3 regions of the Bacillus sp. DTU_2020_1000418_1_SI_GHA_SEK_038 genome follow, and region 3 is predicted to be linked to each of the others. Evidence: riboswitches for the same ligand, from Rfam matches in the RefSeq annotation. Region 3 holds a riboswitch; each other region holds the start of a gene.
What was found. A riboswitch is a leader RNA that binds a small molecule or an ion and turns the genes downstream of it on or off. The one in region 3 is predicted to bind lysine.
Positions count from the first base shown of each region.

Region 1 (10,349 bases), 980 kb from region 3:
CTAAGCGGATTGGCTGTTCTAATTGGTCAACTAGGGCCGAACAAGATTGGCGCGGCTTGCCGTTTATAATCATTGAACACGCACCGCATACTTCCTCAAGACAGTTCATATCCCATGCTACTGGTGTTGTATTGTCACCTTTCACATTAACAGGGCTGCGGCGTATTTCCATAAGTGCTGAAATAACGTTTAAATTCGGACGGTACTCCACTTCGAACTCTTCATCATAAGGTGCAGAATCTGGATTGTCTTGACGAGTTATAATAAAGCGAATTGTTTTTTTGTCACTCATCACTTACTCTCCCCTTCTCTTAATGTTTTTTTGTATAGTCACGTTCACGTGGTTTAATTAATGAAATATCAACTTCTTCATAATGGAACGCTGGTGCTGACTCTTCACCAGTAAATTTCGCCATCGTTGTCTTTAAGAATTCTTCATCATTACGTTTAGGGAATTCTGGTTTGTAATGAGCGCCTCGGCTTTCATTACGGTTATAAGCACCGATAGTAATGACACGAGATAAATGGAGCATATTTTTCAGCTGGCGAGTAAATGCAGCTCCTTGGTTACTCCATTTTGCTGTATCGTTAATATTAATGTTTTTGAATCGTTCCATTAACTCAACGATTTTTTCATCAGTTTTTAATAATTTGCTATTTTCACGAACAACTGTCACATTATCAGTCATCCACTCACCAAGCTCTTTATGAAGAACATAAGCGTTTTCTGTTCCATCTAAGGACAGGATGTCATTCCATTTTTCTTCTTCTTCTTTCACATGGCGATCAAATACAGAAGAAGAAATAGAATCAACGCTTTTCTCTAGACCGTTAATATATTTAACTGCATTTGGTCCTGCAACCATACCTCCGTAAATAGCGGAAAGCAGGGAGTTTGCACCTAAACGGTTTGCACCGTGCTGCGAATAATCACATTCTCCTGCAGCAAATAAACCAGGAATGCTCGTTTGTTGTTCGTAATCAACCCATAGTCCACCCATAGAATAGTGAACAGCTGGGAAGATCTTCATCGGAACTTTACGTGGGTCATCACCCATGAACTTCTCGTAAATTTCAATGATACCGCCAAGTTTAATATCAAGCTCATGGGAATCTTTATGAGATAAGTCAAGATACACCATGTTTTCTCCATTGATTCCTAACTTTTGATTGACACACACATCAAAAATTTCACGTGTTGCAATATCACGCGGAACTAGGTTTCCATATGCAGGATATTTCTCTTCAAGGAAATACCAAGGCTTTCCATCCTTATATGTCCACACTCGTCCACCTTCACCACGTGCAGATTCGCTCATAAGACGAAGCTTATCGTCTCCAGGGATTGCAGTTGGGTGGATTTGAATAAATTCACCATTCGCATAATAAGCTCCTTGCTGATAAACAATAGAAGCAGCCGATCCTGTATTGATCACGGAGTTCGTTGATTTACCGAAGATAATTCCAGGGCCGCCTGTAGCCATGATAACTGCATCTGCTGCAAATGTTTGAATTTCACCAGAAGTTAAGTTCTGTGCAGAAATTCCACGGCAAACTCCATCATCATCAATAACGGCACCCAAGAATTCCCAGCCTTCGTATTTCGTTACAAGTCCTACAACCTCTTGACGACGAACTTGCTCATCCAATGCATATAAAAGCTGCTGCCCTGTTGTAGCTCCAGCAAACGCAGTACGGTGATGCTGTGTTCCACCAAAGCGGCGGAAATCGAGTAAACCTTCAGGTGTACGATTAAACATAACACCCATACGATCGAATAAGTGAATAATACCAGGTGCTGCTTCACACATTGCTTTAACTGGCGGCTGGTTCGCTAAAAAGTCTCCGCCGTAAATAGAGTCATCAAAGTGAATATATGGTGAATCTCCTTCACCCTTTGTATTTACAGCTCCGTTAATACCGCCTTGGGCACAAACAGAGTGAGAACGTTTAACCGGAACTAAGGAAAACAACTCAACCGGAGTCCCTGATTCTGCAACTTTAATTGTTGCCATTAAGCCGGCTAGACCGCCGCCGACAACGATTACTTTACCTTTAGCCATAGTGACTCACTCCCTATTACTTTGTAAAACTAAAGCATAATTTTTATCCGAACATTTTCTATTATTAATTAAACAAATGCTGTAATCGCACGAATACCTACAATTGATAATAAAATAAAGATAACAATTGTAGCGTATGTAGTTATTAATTGTGAACGAGGAGAAATTGTAATTCCCCAGCTTACACAGAAAGACCATAATCCATTAGAAAAGTGGAAAATTGTTGAAATAACGCCTACAATATAAAACCAGAACATAAATGGATTCGAAAGAATATTCTCCATCATTTGGAAATTAACATCTGCACCGAATGCAGCTTGTACACGAGTTTCCCATACATGCCATGCAATGAAAATAAGTGTAATAACGCCAGACACACGTTGCAGCATGAACATCCAGTTACGGAAAAATCCATATTTGCTTACATTATTTTTTGCTGTAAAAGCAATATAAAGCCCATAGATGGCATGAAATAATAAAGGCAAGAAAATAATAAATGTTTCTAAGATAATTCTAAACGGCAGACTCTCCATAAAACCTGCTGCCTTATTAAAAGACTCCTCTCCCCCTGTTGCAAAATGATTGACTACTAGATGCTGAACTAAAAATAGCCCTACTGGTATAACACCTAGTAATGAATGCAATCTGCGACTTAAAAACTCTCGATTACCCGCCATGATTTACCCCCCTAATTTTTTGCAAGATGTATGGTGTCGTTACTTCGTATATAAGAATTTTCACCAAAACATCAATTCGAAAATGGCATATCATTTTCTTACAATTATGTGACATGTCCATTTTACTCCCAACATCTTAGAGCGTCAAGGAAACGATTACATAAAATATTTTAAATATTAAAATCATAAAAATATATTAGTATTGTATATTTTTCCCTATTAATTATGTATTAACCATTATTATTAAGTGTTAACACTTTTGGTTTAATATATCAAAAAAGCATTAATCTTCCACTGCAAAACAGTCCGCTTTTTCGTCATTCTATATCTAAATTTCTTCTCATTTGTATATAATAGAAGAATAATAGAAAGAGGGGATTTAAGCTTGAATGAAACAGCTACAGAATTAAGACCAATTGAACAAAAAAACGAGTTCATTTCTGTCTTTGGATACGAACTTATTAGAGAAGTTCTTTTACACGACATATTAGGCGATGATACGCCTGAAATATTATATTGGGCTGGAAAAAGCCTTGCACGTAAATATCCACAAGAGTCAATATCTCACATGATTGATTTCTTCAAGCAGGCTTCATGGGGAAACCTAGTCCTAAAGAAAGAATCAAAAAGTGAAATGGAATTTGAGCTTTCTAGTTCTTTCATACAGGAGCGATGCAAAAAAAATAGCCGATGCACTTTTCAGCTCGAGGCAGGGTTTATTGCTCAACAAATTGAACTTCAATCTGAAGTCATTTGCGAAGCATATGAACATCCTAATAAAAGAAAAGGAAAAGTTCAGTTTACAATAAAATGGGATAAAAAGGACAAAACCGAATTTTAACTTTAAATAATGATAAAGAGGCTGTTCATTATGACAGCCTCTACTCTATTTTATGATTCAATTGGTATACCAGATAAATGAAAAGCCTCGTGAAGGGCCTCAACAGCCTGTACCATTTTTTCTTGTCCAATAACCGTTGAAACCTTAATTTCCGATGTACTCACCATCTTTACTTCGATGTCATTGGAGGCCAGCACTTCAAACATCTCTGCTGCTACCCCTGGGTTTGAAACCATTCCTGAACCAATAATTGAAACTTTGGCAAGTCCTGTCTCTGACTCAATTCGGCTATAGTTTAATTTCATCTTACAGTTTTCTAGAACCTTTATGGCGTCATCGAGATCTTGATTTTTAATCGAGAAGGATAGATTAGTTGATTGCTCTGCCAGTGTACTTTGAATAATAATATCAACATTTATATGATTTTTTGCTAATTCAGAGAAAACTGTCGATAAGCCAATTAAAGAATTCGGCAACCCAATAACAGTGACTCTTGTGATTTCATTCTCAAATGCAATTCCGCGTACAACTAGATTTTCCTCCATATTTACTTCCTCCTCAATAATAGTGCCCGCTTCTCTTTCACTGCTTGAACGAACCTCAATTGGAATATTAAAGTTTTTTGCAAATTCTACTGCCCTAGGATGCAAAACGCCAGCTCCTAAATGGGCAAGCTCAAGCATTTCATCATAGGATACCGCCGATAATTTTCTTGCGTCTTTAACATAGCGCGGGTCTGTCGTAAACACTCCAGTCACATCTGTATAAATATCGCATTTATCCGCTTTTAAAGCCGCGGCTATTGCGACTGCCGTAGTGTCTGACCCCCCACGCCCTAATGTTGAAATGGCTCCGTCTTCCGTAATTCCTTGGAACCCCGCAACTATAACAATCCTTCCTTGGTTAAGCTCACTCTTCAACCTTGAAGTATCAATATCCAATATTCTTGCATTTCCATGTACTGACTCTGTTTTGATTCCAGCCTGCCAGCCTGTTAAGGATACAGCAGGAAAGCCCTTTTCTGATAAAGCCATTGCTAATAAAGAAATCGTCACCTGTTCACCAGTAGTTAAAAGCATGTCCATTTCTCTTTTGCTTGGAGAGGAGGAAATTTCCTTTGCCAAACCGACAAGATGATCTGTAGATTTTCCCATTGCGGATACAACCACAATAACATCATTGCCCCTATTCTTTTCCTCGATTACACGATTGGCAACGTTTCGGATCTTTTCTACATTAGCAACAGAAGTTCCACCAAATTTTTGGATGATAAGTCCCATGTTTTCCCCTCTTTCTTATTTTGCAAATTATTGAATTAGCAGCTATCCTTCAATTGCCTTTATAAATTATGCAGAAAATGCCCGATTGATTGGATTTTTGCATAAAAAAAAGCAATGAGATCCTATCTCATTGCTGTGTTTATAAACGTATAAAAAAATACGATTTTACACAGTGAGATAGCTCTCCAAGACGGTTTTGTCTTGACAATCTTACATTTATTCAATGCAAGACCAGCGAAAAAAGTTATGAGACTTTGTCCACTTCGGCAAACATTCCCTTTCAAAGCTTTTCATTGAAGCTCATTCTTCTCCAAGCTTTTACTATTGAAGTTCGCACCTCTACCTTCACTTTAATACTATAAAGTGATATTAAATTTTCAGTAATTATAGCACGTTCAATTTCTTCTCACAATACTATTCCTGTAATTTTCTTTTTAATTCTTCCGCAATATTTGCAGGAATACCGATTTTTCTAAATTCCTCAATGCTAGCCTCTTTCATCTTTTTGACGGACCCAAAGGTTTTTAGCAGCTGTTTCTTGCGCTTTTCCCCAATCCCAGGGATTTCATCAAGCACTGACTGAAAGGCGTTTTTTCCTCTTAGCTGACGATGGAAGGTTATGGCGAAACGGTGGACTTCATCTTGAATTCTTTGCAGCAAATAGAACTCCTGACTGTTACGCCCAAGAGGAATCATTTCTAACGGATTCCCGTACAAGAGCTGTGAAGTTCTATGCTTCTCATCCTTAACTAGGCCAGAAATAGGAATATCAAGATTTAATTCATTTTCCAATACATCTCTTACTGCTTCAACATGCCCTTTTCCTCCATCAATAATGAGCAAATCTGGAAGGGGCAGGTTTTCTTTTAATACTCGAGAATATCTTCTACGTACTACCTCGCGCATAGAATCATAATCATCCGGACCCTGCACGGTTTTTATTTTATATTTACGATATTCTCTTTTCTCTGGCTTGCCATCAATAAAAACAACCATGGCAGATACTGGATCTGTTCCTTGAATATTTGAGTTATCGAAGGCTTCAATTCGATGAGGGGTATAGATCCCTAGCTGGTTCCCCAAATTTTCAACCGCTTTAATGGTTCGTTCTTCATCCTTTTCAATAAGGGAGAACTTTTCTTGAAGGGCAATTTTAGCATTTTTACAAGCTAATTGGACTAAATCCTTTTTCTGGCCTCGTTGCGGTTGGATTGTTTTTACTTCTATAAGCTCTTCAGCCATATTGGAATTAACCGTATTGGGCAGCAATATTTCCTTAGGCTTAAAATGATTAGCCTTTAAATAGAATTGACCTAGAAAAGTTAACATTTCTTCATCGGGCTCATTGTAAATTGGAAACATCGAAACATCCCGTTCGATTAATTTACCTTGTCTAATAAAGAAGACCTGAACACACATCCAGCCTTTGTCGACAGCGAACCCGAATACATCTCGATCTGTAAAGTCTGTAGTTGTAATCTTTTGCTTTTCCATCGTTGCTTCAATATGAGCAATTCTATCCCGAAACTCCTTTGCCTTTTCAAAGTCAAGTTCTTCGGCAGCGGCTGTCATTTTTTGTGTTAATTCAGCTTTTATTTCCTTGTAGCCTCCATTTAAGAAACGGGTGATCTCATCAACCATTGTTTTATATTCTTGCTCGCTTACTTCATTTACACAGGGAGCTAAACATTGTCCTAAATGATAGTAAAGGCAAACACGGTCAGGCAAGGTTGTACATTTTCTTAATGGATAAATTCGGTCAAGCAGCTTTTTAGTTTCATTTGCAGCATGGACATTTGGATAAGGCCCAAAATATTTCCCCTTATCTTTTTTGACCTTTCGGGTAGTTATGAGGCGGGGATGTCTCTCGGCAGTTAGTTTTATAAATGGATAGGTTTTATCGTCCTTGAGCATAACATTATATTTAGGATCGTACTTTTTAATTAAGTTCATCTCAAGAATTAATGCTTCCATATTAGAGGATGTCACAATATATTCGAGGTCTTCTATTTCATTGACTAATCTTTGTGTTTTTCCGTCATGTGAACCAGTAAAGTAGGATCTGACACGATTTTTTAAAACCTTTGCCTTTCCTACGTAGATGATAGTTCCTTGACGGTCCTTCATTAAATAGCACCCCGGCTGATCGGGCAACAGCATTAATTTATTTTTAATAATTTCATTCATTTTATTATCACTTCCGAATAGAAATGCGTAAGGGGCCGACTAAGTCAGACCCCTTACAAATCTAATCTTATTATGCATGTTTTGATAGAAGTTCTGCAAGAGCTTCTTTAGGCTGGAAGCCAACCACTTTGTCTACAACTTCTCCATCTTTAAAAACGATTAAAGTAGGGATGCTCATGACACCATATTTTCCTGCAGTTTCTTGGTTCTCGTCTACATCAAGCTTGACGATTTTAACTTTATCGCCCATTTCTGTATCAAGCTCTTCAAGTACTGGAGCAATCATTTTGCAAGGTCCGCACCATGGTGCCCAAAAATCTGCCAATACAACTCCTGAACCAGTTTCAGTAGAAAAAGTTTGATCTGTAGCGTTTATAATAGCCATTGATATGCCTCCTATTTTTAAGAAAATTAATAAATATAACGACAGTATACCATTGTTTATTCCCTCATGCTAACGATTTGCTTCGAACGTAATTTCCCCTAAATTTTCTATAACTATTCATATCTCATTTTCATTTTGGGATTATTCCTATAATGAAAACAAGCGGCATTTTGCCGCTCATTTTTCGCTTATATCATAGGCTTATGCATTTATTAACAGTTTCTTAAACTCTTCTGTAAGCATTGGAACTACCTCAAACAGGTCCCCAACAATCCCATAGTCTGCAACTTTAAAAATATTTGCTTCTGGGTCTTTATTTATTGCTACAATGACTTTGGAGTTTGACATACCTGCAAGATGCTGAATGGCTCCGGAAATTCCGCACGCAATATAAAGGTCTGGTGTAACAACCTTACCTGTTTGGCCAATTTGCAATGAATAATCGCAATAATCAGCATCACAAGCACCACGAGAAGCTCCAACTGCTCCATTTAGAACTTTCGCAAGCTCTTTTAATGGACCAAAGCCTTCCTCACTTTTAACTCCACGCCCTCCAGCGATTACAACCTTTGCTTCAGAAAGATCGACTCCTTCGCTTGCTTTGCGGACAACCTCTTTAATAATGGTGCGAAGATCTTTAATGTCAACAGATAGAGTAGAAACGTCTCCAGACCTAGATTCATCCTTTTCAAGCGGGCTAATATTATTCGGGCGAATAGTAGCGAAAATTAAACCATCTGTAACAATTTTCTTTTCAAAAGCTTTTCCTGAATAAATTGGACGAGTGAATACTAAATTGCCTCCTGCTAATTCTAAGGCTGTTACATCGGAAATCAATCCAGAGCTTAATTTAGCAGCAATTTTTGGAGCTAAATCCTTCCCTAAAGCTGTATGACCAAAAATCAAGCCATCCGGCTTTTCTGCATCAATGACAGCCATAACAGCCTGTGAATAGCCATCAGATGTATATTGCTTAAGTTTTTCATCTTCAATGGTTACGACACGGTCCGCACCATATTGGATTAATTCTCCGCCTAAAGCGCTTACAGAATCGCCAATTAAAATTCCTACAACTTCTCCGCCTTCTGCTGCCGTTTTTGCCGCAGCTACTGCTTCAAAGGATACATTACGCAATGATCCATCACGGACTTCACCTAAAACTAAAACTTTTCTAGCCATTATGCTTTACCCCCTGCGTTCATATTCTTGTATATTCCGATCAGACTACTTTTGCTTCTGTATGAAGAAGTTGCACTAGTTCTTTGACTTGATCTGCAAGCTCGCCTTCGAGGATTTTTCCAGCCTCTTTTTTAGGTGGCAGATAGATTTCAATTGTTTTTGTCTTTGCCTCAACATCGTCTTCTTCAAGATCAAGATCATCAAGCTCTAGCTCATCAAGCGGTTTTTTCTTCGCTTTCATAATTCCTGGCAATGATGGATAGCGAGGCTCGTTTAAGCCTTGCTGAGCTGTTACTAATAAAGGCAGGCTTGTCTCGATTACTTCGGAATCCCCTTCGACATCACGAATAACTGTTACATTGCTGCCCGCAATATCGAGCTTTGTAATCGTTGTAACATAAGGGATGTTGAGAAGTTCAGCTACTCGTGGTCCAACTTGACCTGAACCGCCGTCAATCGCAACGTTTCCAGCAATAATTAAGTCAGCATCCTTGTCTTTTAAGTATTCAGAAAGGATTTTTGCAGTTGTATATTGATCACCGTATTCTAGGTCATCTTCTGTATTAATTAACACAGCTTTATCAGCACCCATAGCAAGGGCCGTACGAAGCTGTTTCTCAGTTTCTTCATTTCCGACAGAGACAACAGTTACCTCTCCGCCATTTTCATCACGGACCTGAATGGCTTCTTCGATTGCATATTCATCATAAGGATTAATGATAAATTCTGCTCCATCTTCGTTTATTTGACCACCTGAAATCGTAATCTTCTCTTCTGTATCAAAGGTTCTTTTCATTAAAACATAGATGTTCATAATATCCCTCCTAATAATAAAAGCGTATGACCTCGAGCCCCCAGGCACAGTAGGCAGATAGTAAAATCGTAAGTGCCGAAGCAAAAACATTTTATTACTTCTAAAAATTAAGATAATTTATTTCATACAGAATGTTCACCCTGTACATGCTTATTATAATAGATTGCTAGAAAAATTGTTATCGGAAAAAATTATTATTTCTATTTTCCAATAAATTTTGGTTCTCTTTTCTCGATAAATGCAGAAATCCCTTCTTTTCCATCTTCTGAGACGAATACATCTCCGAACAATTTTGCTTCCATCTTAACTCCTTCAAAGTATTCTTTAGTTTTAGGGTAATTTAAAAGATCGATAGCAGCCTTAATGGAAACTGGGCTCTTCTTGGCAATTTTCTTTGCCATGTTATAGGCATTTTCTAAAAGCTCGCTTTCAGGGTAAGCATGATTGGCAAGACCATACTGTACTGCTTCCAAACCCGTAATAGGATCACTTGTAAATAGCATTTCGGCAGCTTTAGCTGTGCCAACAAGTCGCGGAAGACGCTGTGTTCCTGCAAATCCTGGGATTAATCCAAGCTGAAGCTCAGGAAGTCCAAGCTTTGCATTCTCAGCAACTAGTCTGAAGTGACAACCCATAGCTAGCTCTAGTCCACCGCCAAGTGCGGCACCATGAATAGCAGCGATGATAGGCTTAGGGAATGTTTCCATTCGTTCAAATAATTTCTGGCCATAGGTTGAAAGACTAGAAAAATCATTTCCAGATTCAATTGTTGTAAATTCTTTAATATCTGCACCTGCTGAAAAGAAACAGCCTTCTCCGTGTATTAAGATGACCCTAATTTCGTCATTTGCTTCAATTTCATCTAATACGGCGGATAACTCTTTCAATACTCCTGAAGAAAGAGCATTTGCCGGAGGACGTTC
Region 1 is NZ_CP135435.1:3,312,274-3,322,622, forward strand. It holds gene sdhB (succinate dehydrogenase iron-sulfur subunit) at 1-292, opposite strand, end outside; gene sdhA (succinate dehydrogenase flavoprotein subunit) at 312-2,063, opposite strand; gene RRV45_RS16610 (succinate dehydrogenase cytochrome b558 subunit) at 2,132-2,740, opposite strand; gene RRV45_RS16615 (YslB family protein) at 3,126-3,581, shown strand; gene RRV45_RS16620 (aspartate kinase) at 3,632-4,861, opposite strand; lysine riboswitch at 5,032-5,211, opposite strand; gene uvrC (excinuclease ABC subunit UvrC) at 5,276-7,048, opposite strand; gene trxA (thioredoxin) at 7,119-7,433, opposite strand; gene RRV45_RS16635 (electron transfer flavoprotein subunit alpha/FixB family protein) at 7,635-8,612, opposite strand; gene RRV45_RS16640 (electron transfer flavoprotein subunit beta/FixA family protein) at 8,653-9,426, opposite strand; gene RRV45_RS16645 (enoyl-CoA hydratase) at 9,627-10,349, opposite strand, start outside.
Region 1: another riboswitch for lysine. It lies ahead of RRV45_RS16620 (aspartate kinase); the one in region 3 lies ahead of dapA (4-hydroxy-tetrahydrodipicolinate synthase).

Region 2 (10,349 bases), 600 kb from region 3:
CGATAAAATTAAAAATAGCCAAAATCCTTTTGCCTTTTTCATAGATTCTTTCACCTACACTTTCTCTCTAGCATTCTTACCGAAGATGCCCGATGGTCTAAATAATAGGATTAAAATGAGAATAATAAATGCTGCTGCATCTCTCCATAAAGAGAAACCGAAAGCGCTAACAACAGTTTCAACGACTCCAAGCACAAGTCCTCCAACCATCGCTCCTGGTATAATCCCTATTCCCCCTAGAACGGCGGCAACGAATGCTTTTAATCCAGGAATAATTCCCATTAGCGGTTCAATTTTTGTATAATAGACACCAAAAATAACACCTGCAGCTCCTGCCATCGCTGAACCAATTGCAAATGTAGCAGATATCGTATTGTTTACATTAATCCCCATCAAACGAGCTGCGTCCATATCGTGTGATACCGCACGCATCGCCTTACCAATTTTTGTTTTATGAACAATGAATTGCAAAATAATCATTAGAATAATTGAAACGGAGAGAATTAATAGAGATTGACTGCTGATTTGAGCACCAAATACATCAAAGGATTTATTTGTAAAAACATTTGGATAAGCTTCTGGCTGCGCACCTCGAATGTAAATTACTCCATATTCGATAAGAAGGGAAACCCCGATTGCCGTAATTAAAGCGGCTATTCGAGTTGCATTGCGGAGGCGCTTATAGGCAATTCTTTCAATGAGAACCCCAAAAATTGCACAAACTGTCATCGCGAGTAATAATGCTGGGAAAAATCCTAATCCCCATCCAGCGATGGCATAAAACCCAATAAACGCACCGATCATAAAAACATCGCCATGTGCAAAGTTTATTAATTTAATAATTCCATAAACCATCGTATAGCCTAATGCAATTAATGCATAAATACTGCCGAGTGAAATACCGTTTATTAATTGCTGTAACCATTCCATGAATACTCACTCCCTTATTAGAAAAGCGTATGCGCCTTGATCCTTGAAGGAACGCAGACTAAAAGCGCCACGTCCTGTGGCAACGTCTGCATGCCCCGGATCCTGCTGGCCTCAAGCACAAGACAAGCCATCGGGAAGGTTGTAGTTTAACCTTCTTCGCGGATTGGCTTAGACCCAAGAGCCCCTAGGCGCTGAAGCTAGACAATTTTAGAAAAGCGTATGCGCTAAGGCTGGACATTTAAAAAAAGCTTAAGCGCTATGACTGCTTTTCGACAAAATTTTTACCATTAGGAATGGAAAATGGGAGGATAGGATAATCCCCCCATTTCCTGTGGTTAATCTTAAGGATTAACTTTTGTTTTGAATTTTTGCTTACCATCTACATATTCTAGAACGGATGCAGATTTAATTAAGTGGTGATTCTCATCAACTGTAATTGTTCCTGTGATTAAAGCTAAATCTTTAGTAGCAGCAAGAGCATCTTTAATTTTTTCTGAATCAGATGTAGTGCCAGCACGCTTCATTGCGTCTACAAGAAGGTAAACTGTGTCATAACCAAGTGCGTTGAAGGCATCTGGTGATTTGCCGCTATTTTTATCCCCGTAAGCTTTAACAAACTTTTGAATTGTTTCATCTGGATCTTCAGCAGAATAGTGGTTGATAATGAAAGTATTGTTTAATGCATCTGCACCAGCTAATTCAACTAGTTTAGGAGAATCCCAGCCGTCTGCTCCCATTAAAGGAACTGTAATTCCCATTTCTCTAGCTTGTTTAACGATAAGACCTACTTCTTCATAATATCCAGGAATGAAAATGAATTCTGGATTAGAAGCTTTAATACGAGTTAATGTTGAACGGAAGTCTGTATCCTTAGCAACATATGATTCTTCTGAAACAATTGTACCGCCAGCTGCTTCAAAAGTTGATTTAAATGAAGCGGCAAGACCTTTTGCGTAATCACTAGCATTGTCAGCAAAGATTGCTGCATTTTTGACGTTAGCATCGTTTAGAGCAAAGTTCGCTGCAACTGTTCCTTGGAATGGGTCGATAAACGCAGTACGGAAAACGAACTCATTTACAGATCCATCTTCACGTACAGTTACAGTTGGGCTTGTACCAGATGGTGAGATAAGAACAGTCTTATTGTCGTTAGCAATTTGCGCTTGTGCTACTGTGTTACCACTTGTAGCAGCACCGATGATTGCTGTAACTTTATCTTGGCTTGTTAATTTAATGGCAGCATTTGTTGCTTCAGCTGCATCTGATTTATTATCAACTTTGACAAGTTCAATTTTCTTTCCATCTACACCGCCAGCTGCGTTGATTTCTTCAACAGCAAGTTCCACTCCAGAAGCAATTCCTGATCCATATGATGCTACTTGACCTGAAAGTTCTAAGTTAGCACCGATTTTAATTGTATCCCCCTCTTTAGAACTAGAACCGCCTGAACCTGCTTCCTTACTGCCACTACATCCAGCAAGGATACCAGCCATTAATGTTGTAGCCATTAAGACTGATGTGATTTTTTTCTTGAAAACCATTTAGTTTTCCCCCTTTTTTCTATTTCTGTTTGTTCAAATATTTTAAAACATAGAAAGGTATTTTTGAGCTAGATTAATTAGTATAGAATAATCTATCTGCAACCTTCTATTACTAGTCAGTCTATTTTCCTAATTTAAGCAAATAGATTAGGAATTAAAATATTTCTGACTATTTATTTAATATATTGATAGTATATTATTTTTCGATTAGTCTGTCAAAACAATATTTTTGAAATAGTATTTTTTTAGGAATAATCTAGTACACTTCTTAATATAAGAGTATTTTCACGTTTAAAAAGGAACTTACATGAAAATTTTATTAGTGAAAAAAAGACCTTCCCGTATTCGGAAAGGTCAAAATAAATATTATTCAAATTACAACGCAAGGTTTTTCTGTTTTTTCCCAGCAACTATTATCACTATTAATAGCATGAAAGCTACTGCCAATAGAGCAAGTAAAGAGCTGCCTGTAAAACCTAATATTAAATAGCCTACAGCTGAGATAGCTGCGCTAATTAGAGCATAAGGCAGCTGTGTCATGACGTGATCAATGTGATTGCAGCCAGCACCAGTTGAAGAGAGTATTGTTGTATCGGAAATAGGTGAACAATGGTCGCCAAAAACAGCTCCAGCTAAAACGGCTGCCATAGCTGGCAATAAAAGATTGATGTCTGTTGCTGCAGCAATATGGCCAGCAATCGGGAGCAATATACCAAAAGAGCCCCATGATGTTCCAGTACTGAATGCCATAATGCCTGCTAATATAAATAAAATAAACGGCAATAAGGCAATATTCATGTTGGAGTTTTCAACGATGTTAGCCATATATAGTCCTGTTTCCAATCGTCCGATTAAATCTGATATGGTCCAGGCAAACAATAGAATATAAACCGCCGGCAGCATCGATTTCATGCCAGATAGAAGTCCTTTGCCTAAAATGCCGCCATCTACCCCTTTTAAAACAAAGGCTTGGCGGAAAAACATCGCCATAGTTACAAATAAACCTAAAAGCCCGCCGATCATAAGGGACTTCGAAACATCTGTGTTTTCAAAAATCTTGATAATAGTTGCTGTCCCTTCTGTAGCTTCATACCCCGTCCAAAACATCATTCCAACAGTGCCCAATATTAACGTTATAATTGGCCATAGTAAATCACCGACAGTTCCCTTTGTGCTTGTTGGGAGATCATCTTTTAATTCTCCAGCAAGCGGTTTATCCGGGTCATAGACTAAACCCTCTTTCACGGCGCGAATCTCATGAATTCTCATTGGACCAATTTCGAAATTTCTTAAGGCTACAATGAATACCATTGCTAACGTGGTCCAAACATAGAGATTCATTGGAATCATTTGCAGAAAAGCCGAAAAGGCTGAGTACTCTGTTACATGATTCGCTGTTAAAATAGTTCCGATTAGCGTAATAATATAAGCCCCCCAGCTCGAAACTGGTGAAACGACACAAACAGGGGCAGAGGTTGAGTCAATTAAATAGGCAAGCTTTGCCCGGGATACTTGTTGCCTATCTGTAATAGGCCGGGATATTTGCCCAACAGCCAGTGCGTTAAAATAATCATCAATAAAAATAATAATACCTAAAACTGCCCCGACAATTTGCGCACCTGCACGAGTTTTCACCCGTTTCATAGCCCATTCTCCAAATGCACGGCTTCCGCCAGTTATAGAAATAAAAGCTGTGATCATTCCCAAAATGAGCAGGAACATAATGATATATACATTCCATGTATTTAGCTTTCCATCTGCAACGAAAATCCCCTTAACAGAATCATAAATAATTGCTAAGGTGTTTGTAATGCGAAACTCACCTAATATAAAAGCTGCTGATACTATCCCCACTCCTAATGAAAGCAATACCCGTCTAGTCATAATAACCATAACGATAGCCAGCAGCGGGGGTATCAGTGAAAAAACTGTGTTCTCCACAATGTTTTTCCTCCTTATTTTTTGTGGGAGGGAATCATGAAAGGTGATAGAGCCAAATAAAAAAGAGTAACGATAGAGAAAAGTCTACCATTACTCATCATAAGCAATTAGTTTCTCCATCACGATCTGTAGCTCCCCAATATGAAGGCTGTTTCAGTTTACGAATACTTTTCCCTCATAATGACAGTGTTACTCTTGTTCAAAGTAACCCCAGCAAAATAATGGTTGACACCATTTATTTTACTTCGGCAAAATTCCCTTTTAACTGTAGTCATCGTTGTCATCCTCATACAGTCTACTCTTGAATTTGGCACCTCTACCTCACCGGACTTGATAAGGTTTATTTGAATGTCTCTACAAATATATCAAAATAGTAACTCTGTTTCAAGCTGATCATTTAAAAGCAGTATCACAGCTAATAATAATGACGTTTAACTCCTGCTTTAAATCAATATCATAAGGAATTACTTTTTCTCCATGATGCTCCATGATTCGAATATGGGGCCGGTCTCCTAAGCCAGTATTTTGTCCTGAAACAATTCCTTTTCTTCCATCATTTAAAACAACCGACAAACCAACTGGATAAATAGCAACCGCCAGTCGAAAAGCTTCTACCACTTTTTGATCAAATAATGATCCCGAACCAGCATAAAGAACTTCGAGTGCTTCACTTGGGAGCATCGCTTTTCTATAAACTCGATTAGAGGTGATTGCATCAAACACATCTGCTACAGCAATTATTTTTCCAAAATAATGAATGTCAGGTCCTAGCAAACCTCTAGGATAGCCTGTTCCATTCAGGCGTTCATGATGCTGATAGGCACAATGGGCTACTAAGAGGGGAATCGTATGCACTTTCCTCAAAATTTGGAATCCCTCATCTGCATGCTGTTTGATTGCCTCATACTCAATATCCGTCAGCTTTTCGGGCTTAAGCAAAATATCTAATGATACTTTTAGTTTGCCTATATCATGAAAAATAGCGCCAAGCCCTAGTATCTCAAGTTCTTTCGTTGAAAGTCTTAACTCCATACCGATTGCCAATGAATAAAGTGTTACATTCAGAGAATGGGTAAAAATATAATTATCGTATGTATATGCATCTGCTATTAAATTCAATAATTCCGATTTCTCTTTTATTTCAGTTAAAAGATACCGAATTATTTCAGAAAATCGCTTGGAAGCCTGTTCTACCACAAACGAATTGGTTATATCAAGATCATTTTGTATTTCCTGAAATGTAGAGCATATCGTTTGTATTGCTTCCCTGCGCATGGAATCCGAAAGTGTGCCCTCGTACTCTATATCCTCAGTTTCACTGTCTTTAATAAAAATATAAGTTATTCCCAAATCTTGAAGACGCTGTATCATTGAATCTTTTAAGATAATTCCTTTATTTAGCAATATTTGACCTTTTTCATTGTATATCGCTTTTGCAAGAATTGTTCCGGCGTCAACTGATGCTGTCCCGACTAGTCTCATGTAATACACCTTTTCGTTGCATAATTTACTATCATATTTTTGTTGGAAATTTATGTACTATTTTTTCTATGTTAAACTAAATTGTCGTTGGATTCATTGAACAAGCCTTGATGTACGGAGTAATCACCAGCGCAGAGAAATGAAGCCAATGACATTTACATTCTGGGTTGAGATTTTGCAAAATCATGAATTTATCTAGAATATTATTCTTGTTTTTGCGACATTTTTCCTATTATTTCTACATTAACCTTTTATCGAGGGAAATTTCAACTGACATAAGTCCTAAAATTTCTTTTGTAATTATTAATGAAGAAAATTGGACACTAATTTCGAAAATCGTGACTGTAGCTCTTATACAACAAAAACTAACATGATTAAATTTTACTCCCAACCCAGGCATGAAAATGTTTAAACCCCGTCCATACTGATAGATGACATAAGCAGGTTCAGTGCGTGTCTTTTTTTGGTGACCTCGATCCTGTAACAAAAACTGCTTGAATGAGTTTGGAGTTCAACCCTTTGTGAGCACCTGCAATCGGGTGACTACGGACAGAAAAATACTTATTGTCAAACTCGTTCCCTGTTTATGATCTTGTTTAAGAATAGGTGGTTATGATGGAAGTATTGTTGGAACGTTGTGCAGGTTTAGATGTTCATGCGGAAAGTATTGTTGTTTGTGTACTTAAAGGGAACGATGATAACGAGTTAACAACTGAGATTGAGACTTTCCCTACCTTTACAAAAGATTTATTTCGTCTCTTAAAATGGCTAGAAGAAAAACAAGTTACACACCTTGCGATGGAAAGTACAGGTGTTTATTGGAAGCCAGTGTTTAATATTCTGGAAGACTTTTTTGATATCACCTTAGCTAACGCCCAAAGGATTAAGAACGTCCCTGGTCGTAAGACCGATGTAAGTGATGCAGAATGGATAGCCAAGTTGTTAAGGGTAGGTTTGATAGAAAAAAGTTTTATTCCACCCTCAGACATACGTGAGCTTCGGGATCTTACTCGACTTCGAAAAAAGTGGATAGGACATATCACTTCTGAAAAGAACCGTATTCAAAAAACTTTTGAGAGTTCGAATATTAAGCTAAGTTCCGTCATCTCCGATGTCTTTGGAGTGTCTGGCCGAAAGTTGCTTGCACGTCTTCTAGAAAAAGGCTATATAGATGAGGAAGAAGTAGAATCCTCTATTCATGGACGGATGCAACACAAAAAACAAAGTATTTCCGATTCCTTATTTGGAACGATTAACAATCATCAACTTTTTTTAATCAGACAGTCTTGGAAGCATATTGAATACTTGGAGTCTCTGACCGATGAAATTGACCAAAAAATTGACCAGATACTTAAAAGCTACCAAGAGGAAGTAGCTATCCTAACGTCTATACCAGGTATAAGTAAAAATACCGCTTCGGTAATTATCGCAGAAATCGGGGTAGATATGCGCCAGTTTCCTTCATCTGAGCACCTTGCTTCTTGGGCAGGATTATCCCCAGGAAATCACGAGAGTGCAGGAAAGAGAAAGAGTACACGTACAACTAAAGGGAATCCTCATATTAAATCTGCTTTATGTGAAGCTGCTTGGGCTGCATCGAGAAGTAGAAATAAATGGTTCGCACTAAAATATTGGTCTACTGCAGCAAGAAGAGGAAAGAAAAAAGCACTCGTAGCCACAGGCCATCGAATGCTTCGTACGATTTACTCTATGTTAATCAACAAAGAGCTATATAAAGAACCGCTACAAACTAGTTAGTATAGCCAAGTCCACAATAATATATACGAGATACCTCTCCACAAGGTAGCTCAGCTTTCTTATTGTCAAATTTAGGATGACCACTCAAGTAATGATCTATACCTACTAACAGATAAAAGATTATTTTCACAGAAAAAAGGCAGCCTAATACCGGCATGCCTAAACCATTTTTAGCAGCGCTTCTCTTCCAGCCATCCCTTTATGGATTCCTAGAGCCTCAGCTTCGTAAGTGACTGATTCAAGTGGTGCATCGAGAAGCTGATCAATCGTTTTCACGCCTACTGCTCTTCCAGCGATGACTTTCCGGTCTTTAAGCTTCTCATTTAATAATGCCACATCAAGAGCACCGCACATAATATATCCTTTATCGTTTGTCACAACAAGTAGATTTGTTTTTGGCAATTGCACCGAGACACATAGAAACGAGTGTCCCTGAATGTCAATCGGCTTTAAATCAATCAATGAATAAACACTCCTTTCCCTTCCCATATCAAAATATGCATGGCTAAGGGAAAGCGTGTATTACTTACTAGACTAGTTTGCGGAATTATTTATAACTGTCAGCTAAAAAAGATTTAATTGCCGCGGGGCTAATTCCTTGTATTCTATATTCAATAAATCAATAAGCTGTAAGGCATTGTCCGCTGCGTCTCCACCAGAATTATTATTAAATACAACATATAGCGTTTTGCAGGCGTCTTTTAATTTCTTAAGATGCTTAGCCCATTCGGAAAGCTCTTGATGATTATAGCGATATAAGTATCTGACTTCTCGCCAGTTTTCTGCGTTTTTCTTTTGCCATCCATGAACATTTCTTCCATGAAAGCGAATGAGCACTTTCTCATTATTTACTGTTTCTAACACAGTTGGTATAGATCCCTCTCCAGCCTGTGGTTCATCACAAATAGAATGAATCCAATTTTCTTCTTTCATAAATTGAATCGTTTTTTCCTTATACTCAGGTTTAAACCATGATTGATGCCTGAATTCTAGTGCACATGGAAGGTCCCCCATCTTTTCTTTGCACCAGCGTAAATAATCTACATTCTGCTTCTTACAGTCGAACCATGGCGGAAATTGAAATAGGACCATAGCTAATTTATTTCCTTCAATATAAGGCTGTAAAGAGCCTTTAAAAGCAGCGAACATTTCTTCCTTATCTTTAAAAGGAATTTCGCCTCTTTCATGCCCCGTCATACCTTGGTAGGCTTTTACGATAAATTGAAAGGATTCAGGAGTGTCTCTCACCCATCTTTCTGAGTTTCTTTTTGGCTGTACAGCATAGAATGACGCATCCACCTCAACCGCAGGAAAATAGCCGCTATATTCCTTTAATTTATCCCGTGGAGAAATATTTTGAGTATATAAGCTGTCATGATCTCCCCATCCTGCTACTCCGATTAGAATCATAGGGAACACCTCCTTCAGAAACATATTAGCATATTTTGAGCTAAGACAATTTAGTTTTAAAAAATCCGCTCACCAAATTGGCAAGCGGATTTTCCTATTCATATATTAACCAATTGAACCTTCCATTTCGAACTTAATCAATCTGTTCATTTCAACCGCATATTCCATTGGAAGCTCTTTCGTAAATGGCTCGATGAAGCCCATTACGATCATTTCAGTTGCTTCTTCCTCGGAAATACCGCGGCTCATGAGATAGAATAATTGTTCTTCAGACACTTTAGAAACCTTTGCTTCGTGCTCTAAAGAGATGTTATCGTTCATGATTTCATTGTATGGAATTGTATCAGAAGTTGATTGATTATCCATAATTAACGTATCACACTCGATATTGGCACGTGCGCCATCAGCTTTACGGCCGAATTGAACGATTCCGCGGTATGTTACTTTACCGCCCTGTTTAGAGATCGATTTCGATACGATTGTTGAAGAAGTGTTTGGAGCAAGGTGAATCATTTTTGCTCCTGCGTCTTGGTGCTGACCTTTGCCTGCTAATGCGATGGAAAGTGTCATTCCACGAGCGCCTTCTCCTTTTAAAATAACTGCTGGGTATTTCATCGTTAATTTGGAACCGATATTTCCATCAATCCATTCCATTGTGGCATTCGCTTCACAAACAGCACGCTTTGTCACAAGGTTATACACGTTGTTTGCCCAGTTCTGGATCGTTGTATAGCGGCAATACGCATCCTTCTTAATGATGATTTCTACAACAGCACTGTGAAGAGAGTTTGTTGTATAAACAGGAGCTGTACAGCCCTCTACATAGTGAACATGTGCGCCTTCATCCACAATGATTAAAGTACGCTCAAACTGACCCATGTTTTCAGAGTTGATACGGAAATAAGCCTGTAATGGCGTTTCAACCTTAATTCCTTTAGGAACGTAGATGAAAGATCCGCCTGACCAAACAGCAGAGTTTAGAGCCGCAAACTTATTGTCTGTTGGAGGAATAACCTTCGCCCAATGCTCACGGAAGATGTCTTCATTTTCACGTAAAGCGGAATCCGTATCTTTAAATACGATCCCTTGTGCTACAAGATCTTCCTGCATGTTATGGTAAACAACCTCTGATTCGTATTGAGCAGAAACCCCTGCTAAATACTTTTGTTCCGCTTCTGGAATTCCAAGCTTATCAAACGTTTGCTTGATTTCTTCAGGAACTTCATCCCAAGAACGCTCAGTTTTTTCAGATGGTTTAACATAATACGTAATTTCATCAAAGTTTAA
Region 2 is NZ_CP135435.1:3,692,303-3,702,651, forward strand. It holds gene RRV45_RS18470 (branched-chain amino acid ABC transporter permease) at 1-42, opposite strand, end outside; gene RRV45_RS18475 (branched-chain amino acid ABC transporter permease) at 55-930, opposite strand; gene RRV45_RS18480 (ABC transporter substrate-binding protein) at 1,272-2,471, opposite strand; gene RRV45_RS18485 (Na+/H+ antiporter NhaC family protein) at 2,847-4,412, opposite strand; lysine riboswitch at 4,534-4,739, opposite strand; gene RRV45_RS18490 (HD-GYP domain-containing protein) at 4,806-5,894, opposite strand; gene RRV45_RS18495 (IS110 family RNA-guided transposase) at 6,510-7,652, shown strand; gene RRV45_RS18500 (YunC family protein) at 7,812-8,114, opposite strand; gene RRV45_RS18505 (DUF72 domain-containing protein) at 8,217-9,062, opposite strand; gene sufB (Fe-S cluster assembly protein SufB) at 9,168-10,349, opposite strand, start outside.
Region 2: another riboswitch for lysine. It lies ahead of RRV45_RS18485 (Na+/H+ antiporter NhaC family protein); the one in region 3 lies ahead of dapA (4-hydroxy-tetrahydrodipicolinate synthase).

Region 3 (10,349 bases):
GAATTAATAGACATTTTTAAATACTTTTTTTGCCCTAGTAAATAAAATAACAGGAAACAAAATGCAATAGAAGCAAGAGTAAAACTAATAAAATCATTTAATACAATAAATACTACAATCCCAATTATTAGGCCGAAGTAGGCCACATTGATATTCAGTGCTTCTTTTCCTTCCCCTGCTTTCATTTTTCTAATTGAATTAAATAAGGAAATAAGAAGTAATATTAAGATGATTCCTATTAATACTTGTGGAAATCCCGCCGGGCCAATAGGGTCAGCAGATCGTCCTGTTGAAATAGCGAAGGACTCTTTCCCGAAAAGTCCCATTATAACTATAAGAACAACATGAAAAATAACTTCACCCATATGAAAACCTCCAAAAAAAGGCGGCTAAAATGCCGCCAATATTTATTTAAGCCCAATTTGTTTCGCTACTTTATCAAACATCTCAAAGTCTTCTAACATGGAAGCTTTAAAGTCCTCAGGACCTAAAAATCCATCGCGGATATTTGTCAAAGATTCCTCGTTAAATTTCTGGTACTCTTCCGTTTCATATGCCTTTTTCATTTGGTCTATTAGATAGTCTTTAACTTCCTGCGGTGTGTCCTTTTTGACAACAAAGCCTCTCCAAGAACCAATAGTAATGTCGAATCCTTTTTCAACAGTTGATGGTGTATCCTTTAATTCATCAATTTGCGTAATTCGCTCATCATTTAAAACAATAATAGGTCTTACCTTTCCATCTTTAATATAACTAACGGTGTTAATGAGTTTGTCTAGATAAACATCTACTTCCCCACCAAGAACAGCAGCCTTTACTTCAGAGCCTGATCCATAAGGAATGAATTTTACCTTTAATCCCGTAGCATCTGCTAGTGCACTCAATGTTAAATCATCTAGACCACCCGGACTAACCCCTGCAAATGTAACCTCTTTTTCCTTGCCAATTTCTAATAGTTTGTCAAAACTATCAATCTCACTATTTGCTGGTACTGATAAAACATAGATATCTTCTTGAATTCGAGCTAGGGGCTCAAATTCTTCAAGAAACTTTAGATTCTTTCCTTTTTCTAGAACATCCGCAATAACATGTGAAGGCGTTACTTCCAACACTGTATACCCGTCATTCGATTGTCCATGAGCATAAACCATACCAACTAATCCACCACTACCATCTTTATTTACTGGCTGAAAAGGCTTTGCCATGTTTTTAGACATAATCTCCGCAAATTTTCTAGCAAAGGTGTCACTCGCACTTCCCTCACCAAATGGCACGACAAGCTCAATTGGGCGTTTTGGATAGTCTGTACTGACCGAACCAGATTCCTTGGAACTACATGCGGATAATATTAAGCTAATGATGATAACAAAAGTAAGCAGTACTTTTCTCATTATAAAAATTCTCCTCCTTTGTAAACGCTTTAAAAATATTTGATAATTATTTCCCCATTAACTCAATGGGTACATATGAATTCCCTTCCATAATCCTTCTAGCTGTTCGGCCAATTCCACCTTTAACTAGCTTAAAAGATGAATTGTTTTTTTCTATATTAACATTTACTAGAATTGTCCCAGTTGGGTGTCCAATTGTAATCTGATTTGTATGATTGGTTGAAATTAATGAATTTGGGATAGTCCCAGGTATATTGCAGGCAGTTCCTAAACCAATCGCTCCACTTACCGCAAAAGCACGGTGCAAAGTACCCATTGCAATATATCTTCCTACAATGTCAATTTTCTCTTTTTTAACGAGTTCTCCATTTTCATCTGTAAAATCTTGTGCCTGTGAAACAATCACTATCTTAGGCAATGCATGTGTTTCAGGGGTTATTGTTTCCCCTTCATGAAAGAGGCCAATAAGTTTTCCACATTTCACACGTATATTTTCAATATTCCGCCTATTCACTTTGTTATTTATCTCACCCGAAAGTTCAGTTCCCATTAAGCCTAAATCAGATGCCTTAATGAAGACCAGTATATTCCCCACATCAATAATGGTAACTTCGATTTCCTTATTATCCCCTAAATCTATTAAATCGACAATATTTCCTGTTGGAAATAATTTACCTGTAAAGGCTCCACCAAAGTCGAGAAAGTTTACCATAATACAAGAACCAGTTCCAGATACCCCTGAAATAGAGAAATCACCATCATATACGATTTGCCCATTAAAAACAGGGATTTCAACTTCCATAACACGCATTGTATTTGTATTATAAATTTTAACGGTTGTATGGCCTTCAGTTATTTTTACTAATCCTTCTTCAACAGCAAACAATCCCACAGCAGATGCCATATTTCCGCAAGTAACGTTATAGTCAATATTTTGGCTGTTTGTACTCACCTGACCAAAAGTATAATAAATGTCACAACCTAGCTTATCTGTAACTCCAACAATGGCTACTTTACTTGTTAAAGGGGTTCCTCCACCAACGCCATCTATTTGACCATTTTTAGAACTCCCATAAATTTTTGTTATAACTAGATCTCTTTCTTCCGGATCTTTTGGTAAATCGACATCCTTTAGTATTAATCCTTTGCTCGTACCTCCCCTCATTAAAACGCTTGGCAACTTGTATAATTTACCGTGAATGTTCACCGGGTACACCTCTTAATAAATATTGATACCATGGTATAATCAGAGTATATTAAATATTAAGAAATAAATAAAATATTGGTTTTTTATAATAACCGATAAATTTTTTTTATTCCTATAGAAATTTCTTATGTATCTACTCTTAAATGGAGGAGAAATTATGGATCATCTGGATTGGCATTTACTTACTACTTTATTTGAGTATAAAAATATTACGAAAACTAGTGAGGTATTAAGAAGCTCTCAACCCGCTATTACATATAGATTACAAAGAATAGAGGATGAGTTTGGGGTAAAAATTGTTTACCGCGGTCATCGAGGAGTTTCCTTTACACCACAAGGGGAATATCTAGCAGAGTACGCTGCGCAAATGCTTAAAGAGCTCAGAAAGGCTAAGGAAGAAGTCCTGAATTTTGAAAATAATATACAAGGAATTTTAAGAATTAGTGCATCCAGCATCTTTTCAAGATATAAGTTACCACCCATCCTAGGAAGGTTTAGCGAAAAATATCCATTAGTAGAGTTTCATGTGGATACTGGATGGAGTGAGGAAGTAATTAACGCTATTTTTAAGGATCAGTCACACTTAGGCATTCTTCGAGGAAATTATAATTTTTCACATGAAAAGCAATTGCTTATGGAAGAAAATTTACTTTTAGTTTCAAAGACCCCGATTGATTTAAAAAAGCTTTCAAAGTTACCACGAATTTATTACAATACAGACACCTCTTTAAAAACTTTAATTGATAATTGGTGGACCGAAAATTATGTTTCACCTCCCACAATTACGATGAGAGTAGATAATATGGAAACCTGCAAAGAAATGGTACTAAATGGTTTAGGTTATGCAATTCTTCCTAATATTTTATTAGAAGGCGATGAAAAATTATATAAAACTCCTTGTTTAACGAAAGATGGCCAACATGTTAAAAGAAAAACATGGTTAATTTACAAAAAGGAATATTCAAACAATGTTTTAGTAAAGGCCTTTTGTGATTTTTTAAAGGATTGGGATTTTAAGCTAGGAAGTTCATAAAGAGATAGATAATTAGTAAATGGATGGGGAGTTATGCCCTTTGGTTGATTTTCACACCAAGAAAAGACCTCCCCTTGGAAAACAAGAAAAGGCCTTTTATAAATCTATAACTACTCTTCTTACCTGCTTTATATATCTACTTCACTTCCCACACCCTGTTTAATAGCCTTTTCATAGGCAGCCGATGCAACAGCCAAATCAAAATAAGCAATCCCAACTGATTTAAAAAAGGTGATCTCCTCATCCGATTCCCTGCCAGAGATTCTCCCTGCTGCCAGCTCTCCAATTTCCCCATGAAGGTCTGAAAAGCTCCATTCCCCTCTGTTAGCTGGAATAATAAAGTCACCAGCCTCATCTTTTACGCCTTCGATCGTATCAGCAACAATTTTTGAACATTTTTGAAGAGTTTGCACGTCTACCTCTTGCATATGCGGGAGATACGATCCAACACCATTAATATGTGTTCCAGGCTGCAGCGCTTCCCCTGAAAAAACAGGAGTTTCTGATCTCGTGCTGCAAATAACGATTTCTGCTTTCGAAACAGCTTCATCTGCATCATCCATAATCGTAATTTCTCCTTCATACTCTGGACTAAGATCTGCTATGCGACCTGCAAATGCATGTGCTCTTTCTTTCGTTCGATTATAAAGCATGACTTTCTTAATATCACGAACCTCCAGAACAGCCTGAAGCTGCTCCTCTGCCATTCCGCCGCAACCTATCACTGCTACTGTTGATGCTGTTTCCTTCGCCAGATACTTCGTTGCGATCCCGCTAACCGCCCCCGTACGAAGCCTTGTTAAATAAGAAGCATTCATACAAGCCAGATGATCCCCATTGTCGGTGTCACTTAAAATAATAACTCCCTGCGTGGTCTTTTTCCCTACTGATGGATTGTTTGGAAAAATGGTGACTACCTTGACAGCTGTTTTTCCGATTGGCTCCATTGCACTGGGCATATAGAGGGCCGATGCATTTTTTTCGGGGAATTCTAAAACTGTCCTGTGCGGACTAAGAATTTTCCCTTCTATGTAATGCAGTAACGCCTGTTCCAAGTCCTGAATAGCATCCTTCATTGTATACATCGATCGTATTTGTTTTTCTGATAAAACTAGCAAAATCAATACCTTCTTTCTGAAAATAGGAACCATTTTCTTCGATCCCTTTTTTATTTTTCAAGCTGCTTCTGAATCCAATACCTCATTCCTCCGGCTACGCACCGTAGAAATCACTGTTTAATTGCATACTATATTACCTGTAAAATTAAGACTTAACAACATTATAGTATGACTATTTTTATATTTCAAAATATTATACTTGCGGCTAGAGTTTTTCTCCCCTTCCAAAAAAGCATATCTTCATCATTTTTCCACTCCAAAGGATATCTGGCTAAACGCTCCTTTACAGTCCTAATGATGGACATAAGGGTTTTGATTGGTCTCAGCTAATAACGCAACATAATGTTGATTGGTCTCAACAATCTCTACAACAATACTTTCCTACTAAAATAAATCTCCTAATATTTCTATTTACTTTTTAATTTTATCTTGTTATCATGATAACATGGTAACGTACTAAAGGATTATGACAAAAGGTGGTCTACTACTAATGAAACGATTTTCAGCTATTATTCTAGCAATATTAACTGTGTTTGCAATTTTAACAGGCTGTTCATCAAGTGCTGATACGAAAGACAACGAGATAATTATTGGGATTGATGATAAATTTGCTCCTATGGGCTTCCGAGATAAGGATAATAATCTTGTAGGATTTGATATCGATTATGCAAAAGCTGCAGTCGAAAAAATGGGGAAAGAAGTTAAATTCCAGCCAATTGATTGGAAGACAAAGGAATCTGAATTGAGCAGCGGACGAATTGACCTTATCTGGAATGGGTATACCATTACTGATAAGCGTAAAGAAATGGTTCTTTTCACAAAGCCTTATTTAGCGAATGCTCAGGTTATTGCAACGAAAGCAGATTCTGACATTAGCGCTTTAGCTGATTTAGATGGGAAGGTAATTGGCCTTCAAGGACTTTCCTCTGCATCTGATGCCTTAAATGCCAACCCGATTAAGGACAGCATCAAGTCTGTTTCTGAATACGCGGATAATGTCCTTGCCCTAAGTGATTTAAAGGCCGGCCGTGTGGATGCGGTTATCATTGATGAAGTCGTGATTGATTATTATATGGCCCAAGAAGAGGGTACATTTAAGGTCCTTGACGAATCATTAGCACCAGAGGAATACGGTGTAGGTGTGAAAAAAGGCAACGATGAATTATTAAAAGAACTGCAAAAAGCCCTTGATGAGTTAAGCGCAGACGGTACCGCTGCTGAAATCTCAGAAAAATGGTTCGGTGAAGACAAAGTTCTAAATTAATCGTACAAATTATAGAAGCAAACAGGGTTTCCCTCGGAAAGCCTGTTTTGTTTTTGGAGGAATTCTTTCATGATGGAATACATTCTGACAATTATTAAGCCCATGCTTGAAGGGGCTCAGATGACCATTCTTTTATTTATTATTGCCATCGTTGTGTCCATTCCATTAGGCTTTCTTTTGACTCTAGCTGTTAAAAGTTCGATCAAGCCGCTTTCATGGTTGGCACAAGGCTATATTTATGTGATGCGTGGAACCCCGCTCCTATTGCAATTATTATTTATTTGTTTCGGGCTTCCTTTAATACCTGTAATTGGGGAATATTTAGTGCTTGATCGTTTTGTAGCTGCCTGCTTGGGCTTTATCTTGAATTATGCTGCCTATTTCGCGGAAATTTTCCGTGGAGGCCTTTTGGCTATTGATAAGGGACAATATGAGGCTTCCCAGGTGCTTGGCTTAAGCAAATGGCAGACAACGACACGAATTGTCCTGCCGCAAATGTTCCGAATTGCGCTCCCTGCTGTTTCAAATGAATCGGTGACACTTGTTAAGGATACGGCATTGCTATATGCTGTCGCTGTACCGGAGCTTTTACACTTTGCCCAGACAGCTGTTAACCGCGACTTTACGATTGTGCCGTTTTTCATCGCCGGTATTATTTATTTAGGTATTACGCTTATTTTAACAGTGCTATTTAAATGGCTAGAACGGCGCTATAAATTTGAATAAGAAGGATTGATATTATGGCTATCATAGAAGTATCCAACCTAAAAAAATCATTCGGTCATTTAAATGTCCTAAAGCAAATTACATTTGATGTTCAAAAAAATGATGTTATCGCTGTCATTGGCCCATCCGGTTCTGGAAAAAGCACTATGCTTCGCAGTCTGATTCATCTTGAAAAAATTGATGATGGCAGCATTTGTATTGACGGTGATTATCTAGTGAAGAACGGCGTGTACTCCAAACCGCAGGAACTGAATCGGATTACTTCCAAAATGGGTATGGTTTTTCAGCACTTTAATCTATTTCCTCACCTAACGGTAAAAGAAAATTTAGAAATTGCTCCTAAGATGGTAAAAAAGGAAACGGCGGAATCCCTTCAGAAGCGCAGCATGGAAATTCTCGAGAAGATTGGGTTAGCTGATAAAGCAGGCGTGTATCCTGGAAACCTCTCAGGCGGACAAAAACAAAGGGTTGCTATTGCTAGAGCCTTAATGATGGAGCCTGAAATTCTTCTGTTTGATGAGCCTACGTCAGCTCTAGACCCTGAATTAACTGGTGAAGTGCTGCAAGTAATGAAAAAACTTGCTGAAGAGCAAATGACGATGATAGTCGTTACTCATGAAATGGGCTTTGCTAAAGAAGTCGCCAATCAAGTTCTGTTTATGGATAACGGAGAAATTGCGGAGTCCGGCCATCCGGATCAACTATTCTCCAACCCTCAATTTGATCGGACAAAAGCATTCTTGAATCGAGTGCTATAGTAAGCTTCTGGAAAAACATTTCTAAATATGTCTTGCAATTAAGGAAACTTTCAGTTAACATGGAATACAATTAAATAATTTCTTATTTCAAGAACTTTTTGAAGTGAGGATAGAGGCGCAAAGACCATCAGTACACAATCGGAGGATAATGAGACCCTATGATGATTGTCGAAAGGGGAATTTGCCGAAGTTTTAGGAATCTCATGTTCTTAAAGCTGGGCCTGTGTTGAATAAATACAGGACTGTCATATAGGAGAGACTATATGGAGGGCTATCGCACAAGAAACGGTGAATTTCCACACTATTGTTTCTATAGCAGCAGCGAGTCCCTCGTTGTTGCTTTTTTGCGTTTAGTTTTAAATAGGCCCTATCACCTCTACTTTTTAATAAGAAAAGCGGAAGCGCCTTGATCACCCCCGACAAGCATAAGACGATCTACACGGAAAGGTGTACTTTACCTTTCAGGGTAGATTGGCTTATGACCTCGAGGGGGTAGGCGCTGGAGCTAGACAGTTCTCAAACTCGAGAAAACTTAAACTTTCTTATCATTTTAAAAAAAGGGTGTGTGAAGTTATGAATTTTGGTCAAGTACTTACAGCAATGGTTACGCCATTTGATCATAACGGTGAGGTTGATTTTGAAGCGACAAAAAATTTAGTTAACTATTTAATCGAGAATGGGTCTGATGGGTTAGTTGTCGCAGGTACGACTGGTGAGTCGCCAACTTTAACAGAGGAAGAGAAAGTGGCTCTATTTAAGTTTGTTGTTGAGGCAGCTAACGGCAGAGTTCCTATCATAGCTGGTACAGGATCGAATAATACAAGAGCTTCCATTAGCCTGACTAGAAAGGCTGAGGAGGCTGGAGTGGATGGCATCATGCTTGTTGCTCCATACTATAACAAACCATCTCAAGAAGGCATGTATCAGCATTTTAAAGCGATTGCTGAAGCAACGTCTTTACCGATCATGCTATACAATATTCCGGGACGAAGCGTTGTGAATATGTCAGTTGAGACCATTGTAAGACTTTCAGAAATTCAAAATATCGTGGCCATTAAGGAAGCTAGCGGTGACTTAGACACTATGGCCCAAATCATCAGCGAGACGCCAGCTGACTTTACTCTATACAGCGGGGATGATGGCCTTACACTACCGGTCCTGGCTATTGGAGGAGCAGGGATTGTTTCTGTAGCTGCCCATATTATCGGGAACGAAATGCAAGACATGATTAATAGCTTTAAAAACGGTGAGCTTCAGAAAGCCGCAGCTGCCCATCGCGAGCTTCTTCCGGTTATGAATGCTTTATTTAATGCTCCAAATCCAACACCGGTAAAAGCTGCTCTTAATCTGCAAGGCATTCAGGTTGGCGGAGTCCGGCTTCCATTGGTTCCTTTAAATAATACGGAAATGACTGCATTGCAGGAAGTATTGCAAACACTTCAGCCAGTAAATGCTTGATCATTAGAAGAGCCCGCACCTTAGGTTAGGAGCGGGCTTCTGTTATTCCTTATCGGCTAACTTAACACAAACGTTATTTTTTCCGCTTTTTTTGGCCTCGTAAAGTCCGAGATCTGCATGATGGAATAGTTCTTGAAATGATCGTACTTTTCCGTCTAAGTTATCCGTAACCCCCATACTGGATGTTATGGATACACTGTTTCCTCCCATTTCAATCTTTACATTACCGATAATCCCCCTCATTTCTTCAGCCCTTTTCTTGCCACTTTCAAGTGAAGCGCCCCTTACCAATACGACAAATTCATCCCCGCCATAGCGGGCGAATAGCTCATTTTCCTTCATTGTTTTTGAACAAGCATTACTTACTTGCTTAATAACCTCATCACCAAAAAGGTGACCGTACTGATCATTAATGATTTTAAAATTATCGATGTCAAATAAGATACAGACAATATTTTCATCTTTGACAGATGCTTGTTCTAACCACTCTTTTGAGGTGGTTTCTAAATAGCTTCGATTAAAGATACCTGTTAAAAAATCGGTATTGGCTTTCCTTTTAAAATCAGACATACTATGTTTAATTTCAAGCTTTAAAGCCGTTAATGCTAATTCTTGTTTATTAATTTCGTTTAACAAGGATATATATTCCTTTTGAACACGATACCCTAACTGAACATCCTCCATCTGCTCACATAATTGGCATCGCTCTTCTTGAATTGATTTTAATAGGTATAAATCACGATAGCTTTCCACTAATTCCTTTGCAACAGTTAAAGAGTCAAATGCTTCCTTAAATATTTTTTGCTTCCTATACCAGCTGCCTTGTAAATGATAGCATTGAGACTTTTCCCTTATAAAGGATTCTAAAATGGGGTCATGGATCATTTCATTAATTAGTGCTTTGGAAGCATGAAAATGATTGAGCTCAAGATAAGCTTTTGCAATGTTTAGCTTTACTCTCAGTTCAAGAATAGGACTGGCAGGTTTGTGTAATTTAGACGCCTCTAGTCCCTTTTGCCCCGCTTCTAAGGCTGCCCCATAATTGCCTTCCTCCATCAAAACATGACTGATATTGCTATATCCATTGCTAACTATATTATATTTCTCTAATTTCTTTCCTAACCCAATGCAATTCTCCAGTGTCGCCTTGGCCTTCGCAAAATCCTTATTATATTCATAAAGCAAAAACAATACATTGTACTGATGTAATAGATCTGCTTCGTCTCCAAAACGGCTGCAAACTTCAACATAGGCTTCAATACTATTAAAAGCTTCCTCTGTATCACCAATACAATAATAGGAAGCAGCGTGATTTATATGGGCAGTTAAAATAGATTTAAAATCATTGCATTCTTTTCCGCTCTTCAGAAGATGATAGCATGCCTCAATCGTTT
Region 3 is NZ_CP135435.1:4,292,526-4,302,874, forward strand. It holds gene RRV45_RS21230 (tripartite tricarboxylate transporter TctB family protein) at 1-365, opposite strand, end outside; gene RRV45_RS21235 (Bug family tripartite tricarboxylate transporter substrate binding protein) at 408-1,391, opposite strand; gene RRV45_RS21240 (2-methylaconitate cis-trans isomerase PrpF family protein) at 1,438-2,598, opposite strand; gene RRV45_RS21245 (LysR family transcriptional regulator) at 2,756-3,631, shown strand; gene RRV45_RS21250 (ornithine cyclodeaminase family protein) at 3,760-4,749, opposite strand; gene RRV45_RS21255 (amino acid ABC transporter substrate-binding protein) at 5,240-6,013, shown strand; gene RRV45_RS21260 (amino acid ABC transporter permease) at 6,083-6,739, shown strand; gene RRV45_RS21265 (amino acid ABC transporter ATP-binding protein) at 6,754-7,497, shown strand; lysine riboswitch at 7,600-7,779, shown strand; gene dapA (4-hydroxy-tetrahydrodipicolinate synthase) at 8,071-8,955, shown strand; gene RRV45_RS21275 (tetratricopeptide repeat-containing diguanylate cyclase) at 8,998-10,349, opposite strand, start outside.